One region of the Peribacillus frigoritolerans genome, then DNA from elsewhere that is predicted to be linked to it. Evidence: riboswitches for the same ligand, from Rfam matches in the RefSeq annotation. Region 1 holds a riboswitch; each other region holds the start of a gene.

Region 1 (5,772 bases):
GGCGAAGTTCGTGATGGTTCACTAAGAAATGTATCATTTGAAGCTATCGGTGCGGCTAAGCTTGCTGCGGATGGCGGGGAAATCGTTGGTGTTTTAGTTGGTGACAGTGTTCAAAATTTCGGTAATGAATTGATCCAGTATGGTGCAGACCGGGTTATTGCAGTCGAAAATGATCAATTGAAACAATATACTTCAGATGGATATGCGCAAAGCTTGCTTGCCGTCATCGAGCAGGAAAAGCCAGAAGGGATTTTCTTTGGACATACGGCCTTAGGAAAAGACCTTGCACCTAAATTGGCTGGAAAACTTGAATCAGGATTGATTTCCGACGTTACATCCATTGAAGAAGAAGGCGGAAATATCGTTTTCACCCGCCCGATCTATTCTGGTAAAGCATTTGAAAAGAAAATTGTTACAGATGGCGTGATTTTCGCGACAATCCGTCCGAACAATATCGAACCATTAGCGAAAGATGAGTCCCGCTCTGGTGATGTTTCTACATTAAGTGTGGATATTAAGGACTTACGGACAATCATTAAGGATGTTGTTAGAAAAGCCAGTGAAGGGGTCGACCTTTCAGAAGCGAAAGTAATCATCGCGGGTGGCCGTGGCGTGAAAAGTGAAGATGGTTTTGAACCATTAAAGGAACTGGCACAGGTTCTTGGCGGAGCGGTAGGAGCTTCCCGCGGAGCATGTGATGCAGACTATTGCGATTACTCATTACAAATCGGGCAAACGGGTAAAGTCGTAACACCTGACCTTTATATCGCCTGCGGAATTTCCGGTGCGATCCAGCATTTAGCAGGAATGTCCAACTCCAAGGTTATCGTTGCCATCAATAAAGACCCGGAAGCTAACATATTCAATGTGGCTGATTATGGAATTGTCGGAGATCTTTTCGAGGTCGTTCCATTACTTACGGAAGAATTCAAAAAACTTAAAGTTAACGCGTAATAGAAATAATACTGATGAGGGGCAAGACATTCGGCATAAGCCGATACATGTCTTGCCCCTTTATTTACGCTAATGGGGAGGGGGTTTGGCCTGCATAATTACTCTTTTTTTGGACATCCTACCACTGAAGCAAAATATTAGCATCGATTTGAGCAACAGTGGTATACTGTTTTTAGTTATTTGAGTAAATTTGAGGAGGAAATATATATGGCTATTGTAAATGCAACTGACCAGACTTTCACAACAGATACTAGCGAAGGTGTCGTTCTTGTAGATTTTTGGGCTCCATGGTGCGGACCTTGTAAAATGATCGCTCCTGTTCTTCAAGAGCTTGATACTGAAATTGGCGATACAGCAAAAATCGTAAAAGTGGATGTAGATGAAAACCAAGAAACAGCTGGAAAATTCGGTGTGATGAGCATCCCGACATTAATCGTGCTTAAAGACGGTGAAGTGGTCGATAAGGTTGTTGGTTTCCAACCTAAAGAAGCACTTGCTGAACTTATTGCAAAACACGCGTAATAGTAAGATAGCTAAAAAAAGCTTCAAGTCTGCGGACTTGAAGCTTTTTTCGCTATCTTGATATATAATGATTGTAAAAAAGGGAGAACAGGAGGCTGAATGCATGAATCAACAAATAAAGAATAAACTTGCCCTTCTTCCCGATCAACCTGGTTGTTATTTAATGAAAGATCGTCAGGGAACGATCATCTATGTAGGCAAAGCGAAAGTGTTGAAAAATCGTGTCCGTTCTTATTTTACGGGATCTCATGATGGGAAAACATTTCGACTCGTGAATGAGATTGAGGATTTCGAATACATCGTCACCTCTTCCAACATCGAGGCTCTTATTTTAGAGTTGAACTTAATCAAAAAACATGACCCAAAATATAATGTCATGCTAAAGGATGATAAGACGTATCCTTTCATCAAGCTGACTGCGGAACGCCACCCGCGTCTAATCATTACGCGAAAAGTCAAAAAAGACAAAGGGAAATATTTCGGCCCTTATCCGAATGCATTTGCAGCTAACGAAACGAAAAAATTGCTCGACCGCATCTATCCCCTAAGAAAATGTAATACGTTACCGGATCGCGTTTGTCTCTACTATCACCTTGGCCAGTGCCTGGCCCCATGTGTATATGATGTAGAGGAACAGGAATATAAAAAAATGGTCGATGATATCAACCGGTTCTTGAACGGCGGGCATACTGAAATAAAAAAAGAACTGACTGAAAAAATGCTGGAGGCATCGGAAGAGCTCGATTTCGAGAGGGCCAAGGAGTTCCGTGACAAGATTGCCCACATCGATATTACGATGGAGAAGCAGAAAATGATGACGACCGATTTCATCGACAGGGATGTATTTGGCTTTGCCTATGATAAAGGCTGGATGTGCGTTCAGGTATTTTTTGTCAGGCAGGGTAAATTGATAGAAAGGGATGTTTCGCTTTTTCCGGTCTACGATGAACCCGAACAGGAACTTCTTACATTCCTCGGTCAGTTTTACGAGATTACGAACCACTTTAAACCAAAGGAAATCTTGCTGCCTGAATCAGTGGATGCCGAAATGGCCGAAGGGCTGCTTGGTGTCAAAACGATTCACCCGAAACGGGGAGCGAAAAAAGACATGCTTAAATTGGCGAATAAGAATGCCTCCATCGCGCTTCAGGAAAAATTCTCTTTGATAGAAAGGGATGAAGAAAGAACGATCAATGCGGTGGAAAACCTCGGGAAGCAACTGGGTATCTACACACCGCATCGAATTGAAGCTTTCGATAACTCCAACATCCAGGGAAGTGACCCAGTTTCCGCTTTAGTCGTGTTCATTGATGGAAAGCCGGAAAAAAGGGAGTACCGCAAATATAAGATCAAGACGGTCCAAGGGCCTGATGATTATGAATCGATGCGTGAAGTGGTCAGAAGAAGATATTCACGAGTATTGAAAGAAGGGCTGCCGCTTCCGGACTTGATCATCATTGATGGCGGAAAGGGACATGTCGAAGCCGTTCGGGATATTCTGGAAAATGAATTGGGCCTTGATATTCCACTTTCAGGCCTCATTAAGGATGAAAAGCATAGGACCTCGCAATTGATGATCGGAAATCCGCTTGAAATCGTACCTCTTGATTCCCGGAGCCAGGAATTTTACCTATTGCAAAGAATTCAGGATGAAGTGCATCGGTTCGCGATTACGTTTCATCGCCAGCTACGCGGGAAAAATGCAGTTCACTCCCAGCTTGATGATATTCCAGGAGTCGGGGAAAAGCGAAGGAAGCAATTATTAAGGCATTTTGGATCATTGAAGAAAATCAAAGAGGCGACGGCCGAGGAAATCATGGAAGCTGGCATGCCAAAAGGGGTAGCCGAGGGAATCGTTAGAAAATTACAAGAATAATCTTGCTACCGATAAATCTCTATGCTATGATTAAAAAGAATTTTTAACTAGACAACTTAAAAGTGCTGATAGAGGTGCGGAATTCAAGAGTAAAAACCTGGAGAAGTATGAGCTTCCATGAAAGGTTTTGAAAGGGGATGACGCCGAAGGAATACAAGACTCATACCTTGTTTTCCTGGTCCGACATTTAATAAATGGCGGATTGTCAGGGTTTATACCCTGGAGAGCTATCTCACTGTGTTTACAGTATTTAGATATGTGATCACAGCAATGAGATATTTCTCATTGCTTTTTTTATTGCCTAAAAAGGTAGAGAGGGTGCATGAGGATGGCATTAATCGTTCAAAAATTTGGCGGAACATCCGTCGGAAGCGTAGAAAAAATCAAAAATGTTGCCGATCGGGTAATCGAGGAAGCGCAGAATGGAAATGAGGTAGTCGTCGTTGTTTCAGCCATGGGGAAAACCACGGATCAATTGGTGTCCATGGCCCGGGATATTTCCGGAACCCCGAGCAAGAGGGAAATGGATATGCTTTTGACTACGGGGGAACAGGTAACGATTTCCCTGTTAACGATGGCATTGATTGAAAAAGGACATGAAGCCATTTCGTATACTGGCTGGCAGGCTGGCATGCAAACGGAATCCGTTCATGGGAATGCCCGGATTTTAAACATCGATGCCACGAGGATCCAAGCTAAGCTACAGGAGAAGAAAATAGTGGTCGTGGCCGGTTTCCAGGGTAACGATGCAAATGGGGAAATCACTACCTTAGGGCGAGGCGGTTCCGATACGACGGCGGTTGCCATCGCTGCAGCGCTGAATGCGGATAGATGCGATATTTATACGGATGTAACGGGCGTTTTCACAACGGACCCTCGCTACATAAAAGGCGCACGAAAACTCCAATCCATTTCTTATGATGAAATGCTGGAACTTGCCAACCTGGGGGCGGGCGTCCTTCATCCGAGGGCTGTCGAATATGCAAAAAATTATCAAATTCCGCTTGAAGTCCGTTCAAGCATGGAGAGAGAATCAGGAACGATCATTGAGGAGGAAGCAACTATGGAAGAAAACTTAATTGTACGCGGGATTGCTTTTGAAGACAGTATTACGAGGGTCACAATATATGGTTTGCCCCAATCACTTGGTGCATTATCCACAATCTTCACAACACTTGCGAAAAACCGGATCAATGTGGACATCATCATTCAAAGCATGACTGCCGAGGATACGACCAATCTATCTTTTTCCACAAAAAGTGAAGATACGGAAGCGGCCTTGATCGTGCTGGAAAATAATAAAGAACAATTGGGATTCGACCGAGTCGAAACGGAGAGCGGATTGGCCAAAGTGTCCATCGTCGGTTCTGGTATGGTATCCAATCCGGGAGTGGCTGCCGAGATGTTTGAAGTGATGGCCAATACAGGCATCCAGGTGAAAATGGTCAGCACATCGGAAATTAAAGTTTCGACTGTCGTCAATGAAAAGGAAATGGTGAAGGCGGTTGAATCTCTTCATGAAGCATTTAAACTAGGTCAACATGCAAATGTGCTAGCTTAAGTGTCAGGAGTCCAATAAAAAACAGACTTCCGGTAAAAAGGGTAAGTCTGTTTTAAGGGCTCATTAGATTGGATCTCTGGGATCCCATTGGATGGTGAATATCACTTTTTTTGCGCGGCGTTTGATTTCTTCCGTTGATTCGCTGAGGAATTTTTTTTGCAGTGTAAACTGCTCGGCAAGGAAACCGGCTTCAAGTTGGAAGTGACAATCAGGGTGTAAATCCAGGCGGCGGCTGATTATTTCACCCGTCAGGGATAACTCCATCTCGTGTTTCGTATACTTCAAGATTTCCAGATTGCCCCATCCAGCGCTTTGGAAAAATTCAATCACTTCCTGATCGCCATTCAATGGGAATTTTCTTGCTAATTGTTTACCTGCCCAATAGAGGATTTGATTAGAGTCTTTTCCGAGAATATCGTTCAATAGAACTTCTCTGATTAATTCGTATCCGAAAGCTGGAACCAGGAATTCTTCAGTTTGAATTTCTTCAGTTTGAATCTCTTCTTCTATCGCAGCAGCAATATTTTTTTTCATAATTTATCGCCTCTTTCTGTAAATCTATTATAAACGTATTTCTTTTGCAAATTATACTGTTTTTTATTTATTTAAATAACAATTGGAAAAAAATGAGAAATTATACCGAGATATTAATAGTTAAATTAGAAATTTATTCAAAATATCATCTTGACATGCAAAAAATATCCAATTTAATCCAATAAAATCTATTCTGAAAAAGAGATTTCTTGTATCCGTTTTCTTGACGCACATAGAAGTCAGGAGTAAAATGGACATGTCACATAATTGTAAAGGAAGTATAGAGGAGTTTTTTTGACTCTATACTGTATTTTCACGCGGAGAT
Region 2 (5,772 bases), 980 kb from region 1:
CCCAGTAAAAAAGGTGAATGTTATGTCTGATCCAGAAAAAGGAGATTCTTATCAAATCAGTTTGTAAAATATTCGCCATCACTCACAGCGGAAAATTTCAAAAAGAAGGAAGTGCAAAATAATAATTCCATTTATCAGCAACTTCTTGTGCAATATCTAACTCTGATAAAGTTACAGCGTCTACTAAATCGGACAGATAAAAATACGCAGCATCCATCCAACGATCATAATCCGAATAATGCCTTCATAGGACATAGCATCGTAGGTCCCCGAGGAATAAAGCTCTTCAGCTAGACGGTGCTTTTAGGGAATCGACTAGACGATGAATTTTCAGAAAGCAAAATTTCCAATATGCTTGACCTTGTGAAAAATAAAATTCACGATTCGCCAGAACGAACGAAATCCGCTATGAATGGGGATTTTATATTTGCCGCTCCATGAAAAGGCAGTCGAGACCGCAAAGGCAATAGGAATAGTCAAATTGGACAAGAAAAAAAGCAGTTTTCTAAATGCTTACGAAAGTATTCAAAAAGAAGTCGATACAGGAAGGATTGGATTTAAACGCAAGCATGTAAGATGTTAAAATAAGCACTTTTTTATTAATTCCTTATCGGGAAAGTTTTTGAACAAATGAGCCTGTATCCACCTTGGATCAGGCTTGTTTGTATATATAGAAAATTAATCACGAGAGATATTACGTTTTTAGACTTTTAAAAAAATCATCCTTGAATCTGCGATTGTCTAGAATTCTTTTTGAAAATCACCTTCGCTTTAAAATAAGAGAACAAATAACAACCTATAATCACGATACCACTACCAATTCCTTGTACCCACGTCATTTTTTCACCTAATAATAGGAAGGCTAAAATTGCAGTAAAAATAGGATTGAAATTCAAGAAAATACCTGATGTTGTTGTACCTAATTTTTGTACACCAATGTTCCAAAGTACCATACATGCTACAGTTGAGATAACGCCTGTATATAAAATAGATTGTATGAAAGAAGTATTTATATTAGAAACTGTAAAATTAGAAAAATTAAACGGAAGAAGAACTATAAGTCCAAATATACCAGAATATAATGTAGACATCATGGGTGTTGTTGTTATCATTGCCCATTTGCTACAAACGGAATATATTCCCCAAACGCATACAGCAGCCATCATATATAAATCACCTGTATTAAATCGTAATGAAAGGAAAAGATCAATATTTCCTTTTGAAAGTACAAGTATTACGCCAATAAGCGAAAATAACATAGAAAACATTTGTAGAATATTAATTCTTTCTTTTAAAAAGAAAAATGAAAAAACAGCAATTGAAATCATGTTTAATGTTGATATTAATCCAACATTAGTCGCGGATGTTTTCTCCAATGCTACAAATTGTAATAGGTTAAATAGAACCACACCTGTAATTCCCATCAAAAATAAAGGAAGGATTGCACTTCGAGGAGGAAATATCTTTTTTTCTTTCCACCATACAATTGGCCAAAGACAACTAATAGCAATGATCCACCTTAAACTTGTCAACGTCATCGGAGAAGCATGACCGACAAGCGATTTACCTACGACAAAGTTTCCACCCCATAATAAACTTGTTAAAAGTAATAACGAAAAATAATAATATTTCATATCTTTTTGCTCCTTTTCATCTTTCACAGTTTAAGTGAAAAAAGATCGAAGCCATTGTGCACAATGACATTTCAATTTTCATAATTAATTACTAATAATTTTAACATTTTAGTTCGTTAGTTAATATGTTATTTTGTATAATAGAAGAAACTTAAAATAATATTAAAAAATATTGCTGATATACAGAATTAAATTAAGTTTTGGCTTTTAGATGATACCGTTTTTGGAACATTTGTAAAAGGAGTGACTATAAGTGGAATCTATCGTAAGCAAGGTTCTAGATAATGTTGATATTCAAATTTTAGATTTACTGCAAAAGGATGCACAGTTAAGCAATACTGAGCTTGCAAAGCGTGTCAAATTATCTCCACCAGCTATACATTCAAGGATAAAACGTTTGGAAAATGAAGGGTTTATTAATGCACAAGTAGCAATTTTAAACCAGGAGAAGCTAGGTTTTGATTTATTATGTTTCATTTTTATTAGTACGAATATACATCAAGCTGAAGAACTGGAAGTTTTGGAAAAGGCGTTAGCTTCTATGTCGGAAGTATTAGAGTGTCATTGTTTAACAGGTGAGTATGATTATCTTCTAAAAGTGGCTAACAAAGATCGGAAGGAATTAGAAATATTTATTAGAAAGTTAAATAAACTAGGTATAACAAAAATTCAAACTAGCCTAGCTCTCAGAGAAATTAAATATTCAACAGTTTTACCCATATAGGAAGAAAAGTCCCGTTCGTAAAAGTACACATTATCGAACGTTTTTGATAGAACAAGAGAAAGAGAGAAGTAGAAGAAAGAATAAAAAAATGAAGTCCTTAAATTTGGAAACATAAAGTCTGCAGCAAGGATCAAAATGAAGAACAGCAACATCAGGCCATGAAATAAAAGGGTTTGGAGAAAAAAATAGCCTTTCTAAAGAGAAACATAGGCTATTTATTCATTATCAATTTATATTAGTAAATATAAATCCATTCTGCTCAACTAGTTTAAGCAATGAGCCTTGCATCGATTAAAAAGCAGTGCACTCTTTATGAGTTGCACTGCTTTTTAAAATTTTATCCCGTTTATTATGGTCTTTAATTAGAAAATCGGTATTAAAGTATAGCTGAAAGAATCATTATCTTTATTTATTTATTTAACAAAACAGCTTCTTCATTACTAGGTTGTAAAGCTATTTGCAGTGCTCTTTTTTCTTCATCGTTTAAAGGGACCATCGGTAAGCGGACACCTCCAACATTTAACCCCCGCATATTTAATGCTGATTTTACTGGTGCCGGGCTTGGTGCAGCAAATAATGCTTTCATGATTGGAAGAAGTTTACGATGCGTAGAAGCAGCACCTTGGACATCACCATTTTTAAAGCTATTGATCATTTCTTGCATTTCATTACCAATTATGTGTGAAGAAACCGAAATAATACCTGTTCCACCGATGGCTAAAACCGGTAATGTTAACCCATCATCGCCGCTGTACAATGTAAAATCACTAGTTGTTTTGCTAATGATTTGTGCCATGGCATCTAAGTCACCACTAGCCTCTTTTACTGCCACGATATTGTTGATTTTCGAGAGGTTAACAATCGTCTCTACTGACATGTTTACAACACTTCGTCCTGGAATATTATAAAGCATTACCGGTAAAGATGTTGATTGGGCAATAGCGCTAAAGTGCTGAAATAATCCTTCTTGAGACGGCTTGTTATAGTATGGGGTAACGAGCATGATTCCGTCGACTCCTGCTTCCTCTGCATGCTTTGTCAAGCTGATAGAAGCTTTCGTATTATTTGAGCCAGTTCCAGCTATGACTGGAACTCTTCCATCAACAACTTCTACAACAAATTTGAATAATTCTACTTTCTCTTCTTGAGTTAATGTAGGGGACTCTCCAGTTGTACCAGCTATTACTAATCCATCAGAACCATTAGCAATTAAATAATTCACTAAAGTTCTCGTAGCATTAAAATCAACCTCATCATTATGATTAAACGGGGTAACCATTGCGGTTAAAACTTGGCCAAAATTCATAACTTCACACCCTTTTGTATAATTTTTTAAAAAATATTCAGAGGTGGTTAGGGCCATTCAGGAGTAAACGCAAAAAAGCAACAACGAGGATTCGCTGCTGCAGTAGAAACAATATTTACCAAAAAATGTTTCCGCGCATAAGATAGCCCTCCATATAGTTTCCTATATGACAGTCCTGTATTTATTCAATAGCAGAACCAGCTTCAAGAACATGAGATTCTTTCCGCTTCGGCAAATTCCCCTTTCCACAATAGTCATAGGATCTCATTCTCCTCAAAATGTGTACTAATGGTCTTTGCTCCTCTATCCTCACTTCAAAAAGTATGAAGTAAGAAAATATTTAATTGACTGTAATATAACAAGGAATCCTTTCTATTGCAAGGCCAATTTAGAAATAATTTTTAGAATACATGGATTATCAATGGAAATGGATACGGTATAGGGCTGGATTCTTTTTTAGTATTATGTAATCTCAACATTTATAGATTTATAAAACAAACTGTGTGAAAGATTTCAACCTTTTATAGTCAGTTTTGACAATAGATATATCTTATAGAAGGTATCAAGGTGGGGGAGGACAGCAAGATATGAAAATCCGTGACGTAGGAAGCAAGAAAACGATCGCTTCAATTGTCAGTAGGATACCATTGATTCAGGATTGGAACGAGATACATATAAACAGCATACGTATCTCGTTCCAAATCCATGAGATGAAATGAAAAAAGCCATTAAGATTCGTGGGGGTGTTAACAAAGAAAATTGATCACGCATTGAACTGCGAAATGGATTGTGCATAGTAGGCAAAATGGGAAAGATGGCAAAAATGCAATTCAACCGTCGTTAACAGGAAGTTTTCATTAGTATCTCATTAATAACGACCGGTGTTCGCAGAAATAATGAGAGCCCCGCTTGAAGAATAAATACCTGCTTTGGCCAAAGCATTATACGGATCTAAATTCCATAATTGTGCAGTATAACATGATGTCTGCCCTTTCATTATCCATCCGTTTCCACCGGAACTAGCACAACTTGTAAATGCTCTCTTAGTCGTGCCATTAAAACTGTCAACCCAAACATTTGCATAATAATCGTAAGGAGCAGATGAATAAAACTTTAAGTAACCCCACGCCGTATGACAATACGCACTTCCTTTTAGTTGCACATATCCAATTTTCACACCGTTTTTATAGATATATTCTGTTTCATAGGTGATTGGGCTTTTAGAAGCACAACCTGTCGAATAAGGGTTTGTATTATCGTAGGACAAGGCAAATGCTTTATTGATCGGTGCAATCGCAAAAAACACTCCAAAGACAAGAGTCATTACCATCACAATATTTAATAATTTTTTTATAATAACCTCTCTCCTTTCCTTCTTCTAGACTTTACCATATGAAAATTGGTATTTCTATGTACTATGGAATCATTTACCATCTGTATAAATATTACCATTTTACGGGTATCTACGTAGTTAAGGGATAGTACCCCATTCCCATTAAGAAAAGGAAAATCAATACCAAAAACGAGACAAAAGTGAATGGAACGAATACTGGCCATAGTTTTTTTGGATTTATTAATATATAAATTACATTGGTCTTATATTTTATTAATAATGTAAAGTTACTATTTTAATTGGTAAACACCATAAAAATTTATAAACAAGGAGGATATTTGTCGATCTGTTAAAAAAATACATAATTAGCTAAACGATAAATAGGAGGTATTGATTTTGAAAGGGAAATATAAATTTGCAGCGATGCTGACAGTTGTAACGGTAGGATTAACAACATCTTTATCAAGTGTACAAGCATTCTCGGAATCTTCAAATTCAGATAATAAACGTAAACCAGAGCTCGTTTTTCCAGTAATCAGTGATGTACATATTGATGATGGATCAACAGCTGATATGAACAAGTTCAGAACAGCCATGGATCAATTAAATAAAGCTGCGCCTAGACAGGATGCTTTTGTTGTCGTTGGGGATTTAACGGACTATGGATACGCTTCTGAATACGATAAGTTCTTCTCCATTTATAATGAGAAGAAACAAGGTGATGTCCAATCCATGTTTACAATGGGGAACCATGATTATTGGAATGGACTTTCCG
Region 3 (5,772 bases), 1.1 Mb from region 1:
GATCCATATTCCGATAATGTATTGATTCCTTGGAGCCCTCTTACGTCCAGGCCATATGACTGCCCGTAGTATCCAAAAGCATCATGTGCTGTAACGAGTACCCGTTGATCTTCCGGTACTTTATTAATTTCCTCTTGAACATATTTATCAAGTTCCTCCAATTGCAGAATGTACTCCTCATAATTTTCACGATACTCTGCTTCATGCTCCTGATCATTGGCAATCAATTCTTTCTTCACTGCCTCCGCCGCAACGATCCAAAGCTTTACATCAAACCATACGTGGGGATCATGTTCCGTTGCACTCACTTTCCGTAGCTGGTTCTCCTTGAAGTCCTCCGTTACCGCAATCGTCGGTTTATCCTTGCTCATCATTTCAAATATATCCGTCATTTTCCCTTCAAGATGCAATCCATTATAAAAAATCATATCAGCCGAATCCAGTGTCTTAACATCACCCTGTGTCGCTTTATATAGATGGGGGTCGACTCCCGGTCCCATTAAACTGGTGACCTCGACATGTTTACCGCCGATATTCTCAACCAAATCCCCAATCATTCCCGTTGTTGTAACGACATTCAGCTTGCCATTGCCTTTATCCCTATCGGCCGTATCATTGCCGCACCCCGTTAAAATCAGCAATGCAGCAAGCACGCCCCCAATAGATTTTAGAAAACCCATCCATATTCCCTCCCTTTTTCATCTTTCTAAAATAGTTTGCCATGCGCAAAACTAAGTGTAAATTTTTTTACATTGTCGCAAATGCTAAAAAGTTTCCTCTACACAACTTATTTTATACTATACACAAATATACAAAAAAAGTGCAACTATTTTTAAACAATTCAAAAAGGTGAATGACTTTTACACACAGCAAAAACTGTCAGGAAGCTACTAGGCAGCTTCCTGACAGTCAGTCATTCCGTACGATGAAGTTATATTTATATTGTGGAGTTTTAATGGTGAACATAAACTAAGGGAGCTATTTCTGGACGACGTGAAATTCATGAGTAAACGCGGTTTCCACGCGTAATGCCGCGGAATTATTGACGGGCATTTCCACTCATTTTTCCTGTTTCAAGGAAATTGCCAAGTACGCAAATCCCAATTCAATTCCGCAAAGCACAAACAGGGTGATTAAAGTTTGGAACATCATGATTTCCTCCTCCTCTAAGACTTAAACCAATCTTAAAGGATGAAACCAATACCATAACAAGACCTTATTAGAATAAATCTTCAGCAGTCCCACACTGTTCCCTTGCCCTGAAATGGGTTTCATACTGTACAATATAAAAAAAGAAAAAACGGTGATACCATGACAAATATTAAAGAAATAGCTCAATGTGCTGGTGTATCTGTCTCAACAGTGTCTCGTGTATTGAATGATCATCCATATGTAAGCCCCGATAAAAGAAAGAGCGTCTTAGAAGCGATCGATCGTTTGAATTATACGAGAAACATCAACGCCATTCATCTTTCAAAAGGCAAAACCAATCTTATCGGCGTCATCATTCCCTTCAACAATCACCCATATTACGGGGCAATCGTTAACGGAATTACTAAACAGGCAAATGCAATTGGCTGTCATATCGTCATCTTTCAAACAAATTATGACAGGGAGAAAGAGATCCAGGCTTTTAATATGCTGCAAATGAAGCAGCTCGATGGCATTATCGTTTGTTCAAGGATTTCGGAAATGAAAATCCTCTTGGATTATCAAAAATACGGACCGATTATTTTATGTGAAGATACAGCCCAGGCTGAATTCTCATCCATCAGCATTGATCATTATGCAGCTTTCTCCTGTGCCCTTGAGTACGTGATTGCTAAAGGATATAAGAAAATCGGATACAGCCTCGGCCGTAAAAAGAGCAGAAATAGTTCCCATCGTACAAAGGCCTTTAACGATATCATGAGAAAACATAAACTGATAAACAATAAAGAATGGCTGTTTGAAGGCAGTTATCACATCAAAGACGGTGAACAATTGTTTAAGGATTGGAATTCAATGATGGACAAACCTGAAGCTCTCATCATCACGAATGATGACACGGCGGCAGGCTTCATTCTTACCGCTAAGAAATCGGGTATAAGGGTACCGGAAGATGTGGCCATTCTCGGCTTCAATAATGATAGCCTGAGTGAAATGCTCGACATCACGACCATTTCCTTACCGCTGGAATGGATTGGTAAAATGGCAGTGGATCTATTTGAGAATCCTGAAGTGGTCAAACATGTAAAACTGGACTACGCCCTTATAAAAAGGAGTACCGTTTAGTTATCAGGATGTTTTATATTTGAATTCTTCCTTACTGCCATCTTTCATTTACTAGGAAAAAATAACCACATAAAATAATCATTGCGATATCCCAAAAGTTATTTTATAATTTTGATATAGTAAAGTTTACTCAATTACTAGCAATCTATTAACGATTGCATGAATTTCATGAGTACAATCGTCCGACGTCACTTACAAGCTGGCTCAACGATATTAGAAAATTGAATACTTCCTCATTTACCGATGAGTTAGAGGCTGCAGCTTATAAAAGTAAAGCGGACGAGATTCTGGAAGATTAAAGACTCCGTTTGAAAGGATAAGTTGCCGAAGTTAGGGTATATTCCATGTATATTCTTGCTGGCGGTGTTACCGAACAGGAACACCACTGTCACGTTTTTTCAAAAAGCGTGGGGAGCTATCTTCGGAAGGATAAACGGGTTTATTATAAACAGCCGTCGATCTTTTTCGACTGCTGTTTTTTTATTTTTCGTTCCCTTCCAATAAAAAGGAGTGTAACATCAATTGTCAAATTCACAATCACCATCAAGCCCTACTGAACTGAAAAGGAGCCTGAAAGCGCGTCATTTAATGATGATTTCATTAGGTGGAACGATTGGAACAGGTTTATTTTTAGCTAGTGGCGGGGCCATTCATTCAGCCGGACCCGGCGGTGCCTTGGTGGCATACGCGGTCATCGGCATCATGGTTTATTACTTAATGACAAGTCTTGCAGAAATGGCAGCGTTCATGCCAGTGGCCGGTTCGTTCCGTGTCTATGCATCCAAATTCGTCGATCCGTCTTTCGGTTTTGCGATTGGTTGGAACTACTGGTATAACTGGGCAATCACCATTGCCGCCGAATTGGCAGCCGTTGTCTTAATTATGAAGTTCTGGTTCCCGGATAGCCCTTCATTTATCTGGAGTGCCATTGCGTTAATCACTATGTTTCTTATCAATTACATGTCAGTTAAAGGTTTCGGGGAAACAGAATTCTGGTTCGCCATGATCAAAGTCGTGACAGTCGTCATTTTCTTGATTACGGGTGTTCTGATCATTCTCGGAATCATGGGTGGGAATGACCCAATTGGTTTTTCCAATTTCACAATGGGCGAAGGTCCCTTTAACGGAGGGTTCTTCACGATTCTAGGCGTATTCATGGCTGCCGGCTTTTCATTCCAAGGAACGGAATTGCTTGGAGTGACTGCTGGTGAAAGTGAGGATCCAGAAAAAAATATCCCTAAAGCGATCAGATCCGTTTTCTGGCGCATCCTCTTGTTCTATATCCTTGCAATTTTCGTTATTGGAATGATCATTCCGTTTACGGATTCACGTTTATTGAGTCAAGATGTTGCCGTAAGTCCATTCACGCTTGTATTTGAACGTGCCGGCCTTGCATTTGCTGCATCCATCATGAACGCGATCATTTTATCATCCGTACTCTCTGCAGGTAACTCTGGCATGTACGCTTCAACCCGTATGCTATGGGACTTGGCACGTGATGGGAAAGCACCGAAATTCCTAGGCAAGTTAGATAAAAGAGGAGTACCCGTGAATGCACTTATCCTGACTTCTTTAGTTGGCTGCGTTGCATTCCTAGCTTCGTTTTTCGGTGATGGCGTCGTTTATATCTGGTTATTGAATGCTTCAGGAATGGCGGGATTCGTCACCTGGGTAGGGATTGCGATTGCCCATTATCGGTTCCGCAAAGCCTACGCAGCTCAAGGCCTTGATATGAATGCTTTACCATTCCGGGCAAAAGGCTTCCCATTCGGACCTATATTCGCACTTGTCCTTTGTATTATTATTATCATCGGACAAGGCTATCAAGCTTTCAGCAGCGATGGGATTGACTGGAATTCAATGTTTGTTTCCTACATTGGCTTGATTCTATTTTTCGTCCTATGGTTCGGCTATAAAATTAAGCATAAAACGAAAATCATTCCCCTAGAGGAATGTGACCTTAAATCAAAATAATACGCAAAGGACCTGTTCTTCCTAATCGGAGAAGAACAGGTCCTTTTTTCATTTCAAATGATAAACACGGCATTCATATGGTTGCAGGGGTTTGCTCGAGATCCCTTCTTCCTCCTGATCATAATTGCCGATCAGCTTTGTGGCAGAATATGCTTGCAGCTCTTCAGGCAAAGTATAGGGAGCCTGCTCTTCTTTAAAGTTGCATAGTACCAACAGCTTTTCTTCTTCCAACGATCTCGTGTAGGCAAATATTCGTTCATCATCCGGCAACAGCAGTTCAAAACGGCCATAAACGACGATATCTTGTTCCTTGCGTATTTGGATAAGCTTTTTATAAAAATGAAAAATGGAATTGTGATCATTGTAGGCCTTTTCTGCATTAATCTCGGGAAAATTGGGATTAACCTTAATCCAAGGAGTCCCTTGCGTGAACCCTGCGTTACGGGAGTCATTCCACTGAATCGGTGTTCTCGCATTATCCCGGCTGCGGGCATGGACGGCTGACATCATCCGCTCTTTCGACCAGCCATGAGAATTGACGAGTTCGTCATATGAATTCAATGTTTCGATATCCCGGTATTCATCGATGCTTTCAAATGCAACATTGGTCATGCCCAGTTCTTCCCCTTGATATATATAAGGTGTACCTTGAAGCATCTGAAGACAAGCGGCAAGCATCTTAGCGCTTTCAATACGATACTTCCCATCATGACCAAACCTTGAGACAACCCGGGGCTGATCATGGTTGTTCCAGTATAAACTGTTCCAGCCATCCCCCTCCAAACCAGTCTGCCACTTGGAAAGAATTCGCTTTAAATCGGTAAGCTTCCATTTATCGTTACTCCATTTCCCTTCTGGTCCGCTCCCCAAATCCATATGTTCGAATTGAAAGACCATATGTAGCTCACCACGATCTTTACCTGTGAATAATTGCGCGTCCTCCGGTGTGATGCCTGGCATCTCCCCAACCGTAATCACGTCATATCCAGAAAGTGCCCTTTGATTGATTTCCTGTAAAAACTCATGTATGCGCGGGCCATTCAGGAAAAACGGGCTTCCGTCACCAAACTGCTTCTCATGATGAACGGCTCCATCTGTATAGCTTTGATCTTTTGAAAGGAAATTGATGACATCCATCCGGAAGCCATCGACACCCTTATCCAGCCACCATGTCATGATGCTGTAGATTTCTTCACGGAGCTTAGGGTTCTCCCAGTTTAAATCCGGTTGTTTCCTGCTGAATAAATGTAAATAATATTCATCGGTTCCTTCATCATATTCCCACGCTGAACCTTTAAAGATCGACTCCCAATTATTTGGCTCTTTCCCATTCCTGCCTGGTTTCCAAATATAATAATCACGTTTCGGATTATCTTTTGAGGATCGGGATTCCTTGAACCACGGATGTTCATCTGAAGAATGGTTGACCACCAGGTCCATCATGATCTTCATTCCACGTTCATGAACTGCCTTCAATAACCTATCGAAATCAGCCATGGTTCCGAATTCAGTCATGATTGTTTT

The links. A riboswitch is a leader RNA that binds a small molecule or an ion and turns the genes downstream of it on or off. The one in region 1 is predicted to bind lysine.
Region 2: it holds a riboswitch for lysine, as region 1 does, so the genes downstream of both, dapA (4-hydroxy-tetrahydrodipicolinate synthase) here and ABOA58_RS19570 (aspartate kinase) in region 1, are expected to answer to the same signal.
Region 3: it holds a riboswitch for lysine, as region 1 does, so the genes downstream of both, ABOA58_RS25450 (amino acid permease) here and ABOA58_RS19570 (aspartate kinase) in region 1, are expected to answer to the same signal.

The regions. Positions count from the first base shown of each region.
Region 1 covers NZ_CP158190.1:3,992,693-3,998,464, reverse strand. The annotation lists gene ABOA58_RS19585 (electron transfer flavoprotein subunit alpha/FixB family protein) at 1-954, shown strand, start outside; gene trxA (thioredoxin) at 1,162-1,476, shown strand; gene uvrC (excinuclease ABC subunit UvrC) at 1,580-3,352, shown strand; lysine riboswitch at 3,414-3,590, shown strand; gene ABOA58_RS19570 (aspartate kinase) at 3,681-4,913, shown strand; gene ABOA58_RS19565 (YslB family protein) at 4,977-5,447, opposite strand.
Region 2 covers NZ_CP158190.1:3,010,039-3,015,810, reverse strand. The annotation lists partial or broken gene ABOA58_RS14765 (DNA alkylation repair protein) at 301-583, shown strand; gene ABOA58_RS14760 (DMT family transporter) at 720-1,634, opposite strand; gene ABOA58_RS14755 (Lrp/AsnC family transcriptional regulator) at 1,888-2,358, shown strand; gene dapA (4-hydroxy-tetrahydrodipicolinate synthase) at 2,768-3,664, opposite strand; lysine riboswitch at 3,800-3,978, opposite strand; gene ABOA58_RS14745 (hypothetical protein) at 4,252-4,383, shown strand; gene ABOA58_RS14740 (DUF2690 domain-containing protein) at 4,533-4,988, opposite strand; gene ABOA58_RS14735 (metallophosphoesterase) at 5,394-5,772, shown strand, end outside.
Region 3 covers NZ_CP158190.1:5,131,587-5,137,358, forward strand. The annotation lists gene ABOA58_RS25440 (metal ABC transporter solute-binding protein, Zn/Mn family) at 1-680, opposite strand, end outside; gene ABOA58_RS25445 (LacI family DNA-binding transcriptional regulator) at 1,312-2,274, shown strand; lysine riboswitch at 2,516-2,700, shown strand; gene ABOA58_RS25450 (amino acid permease) at 2,797-4,248, shown strand; gene ABOA58_RS25455 (glycoside hydrolase family 13 protein) at 4,297-5,772, opposite strand, start outside.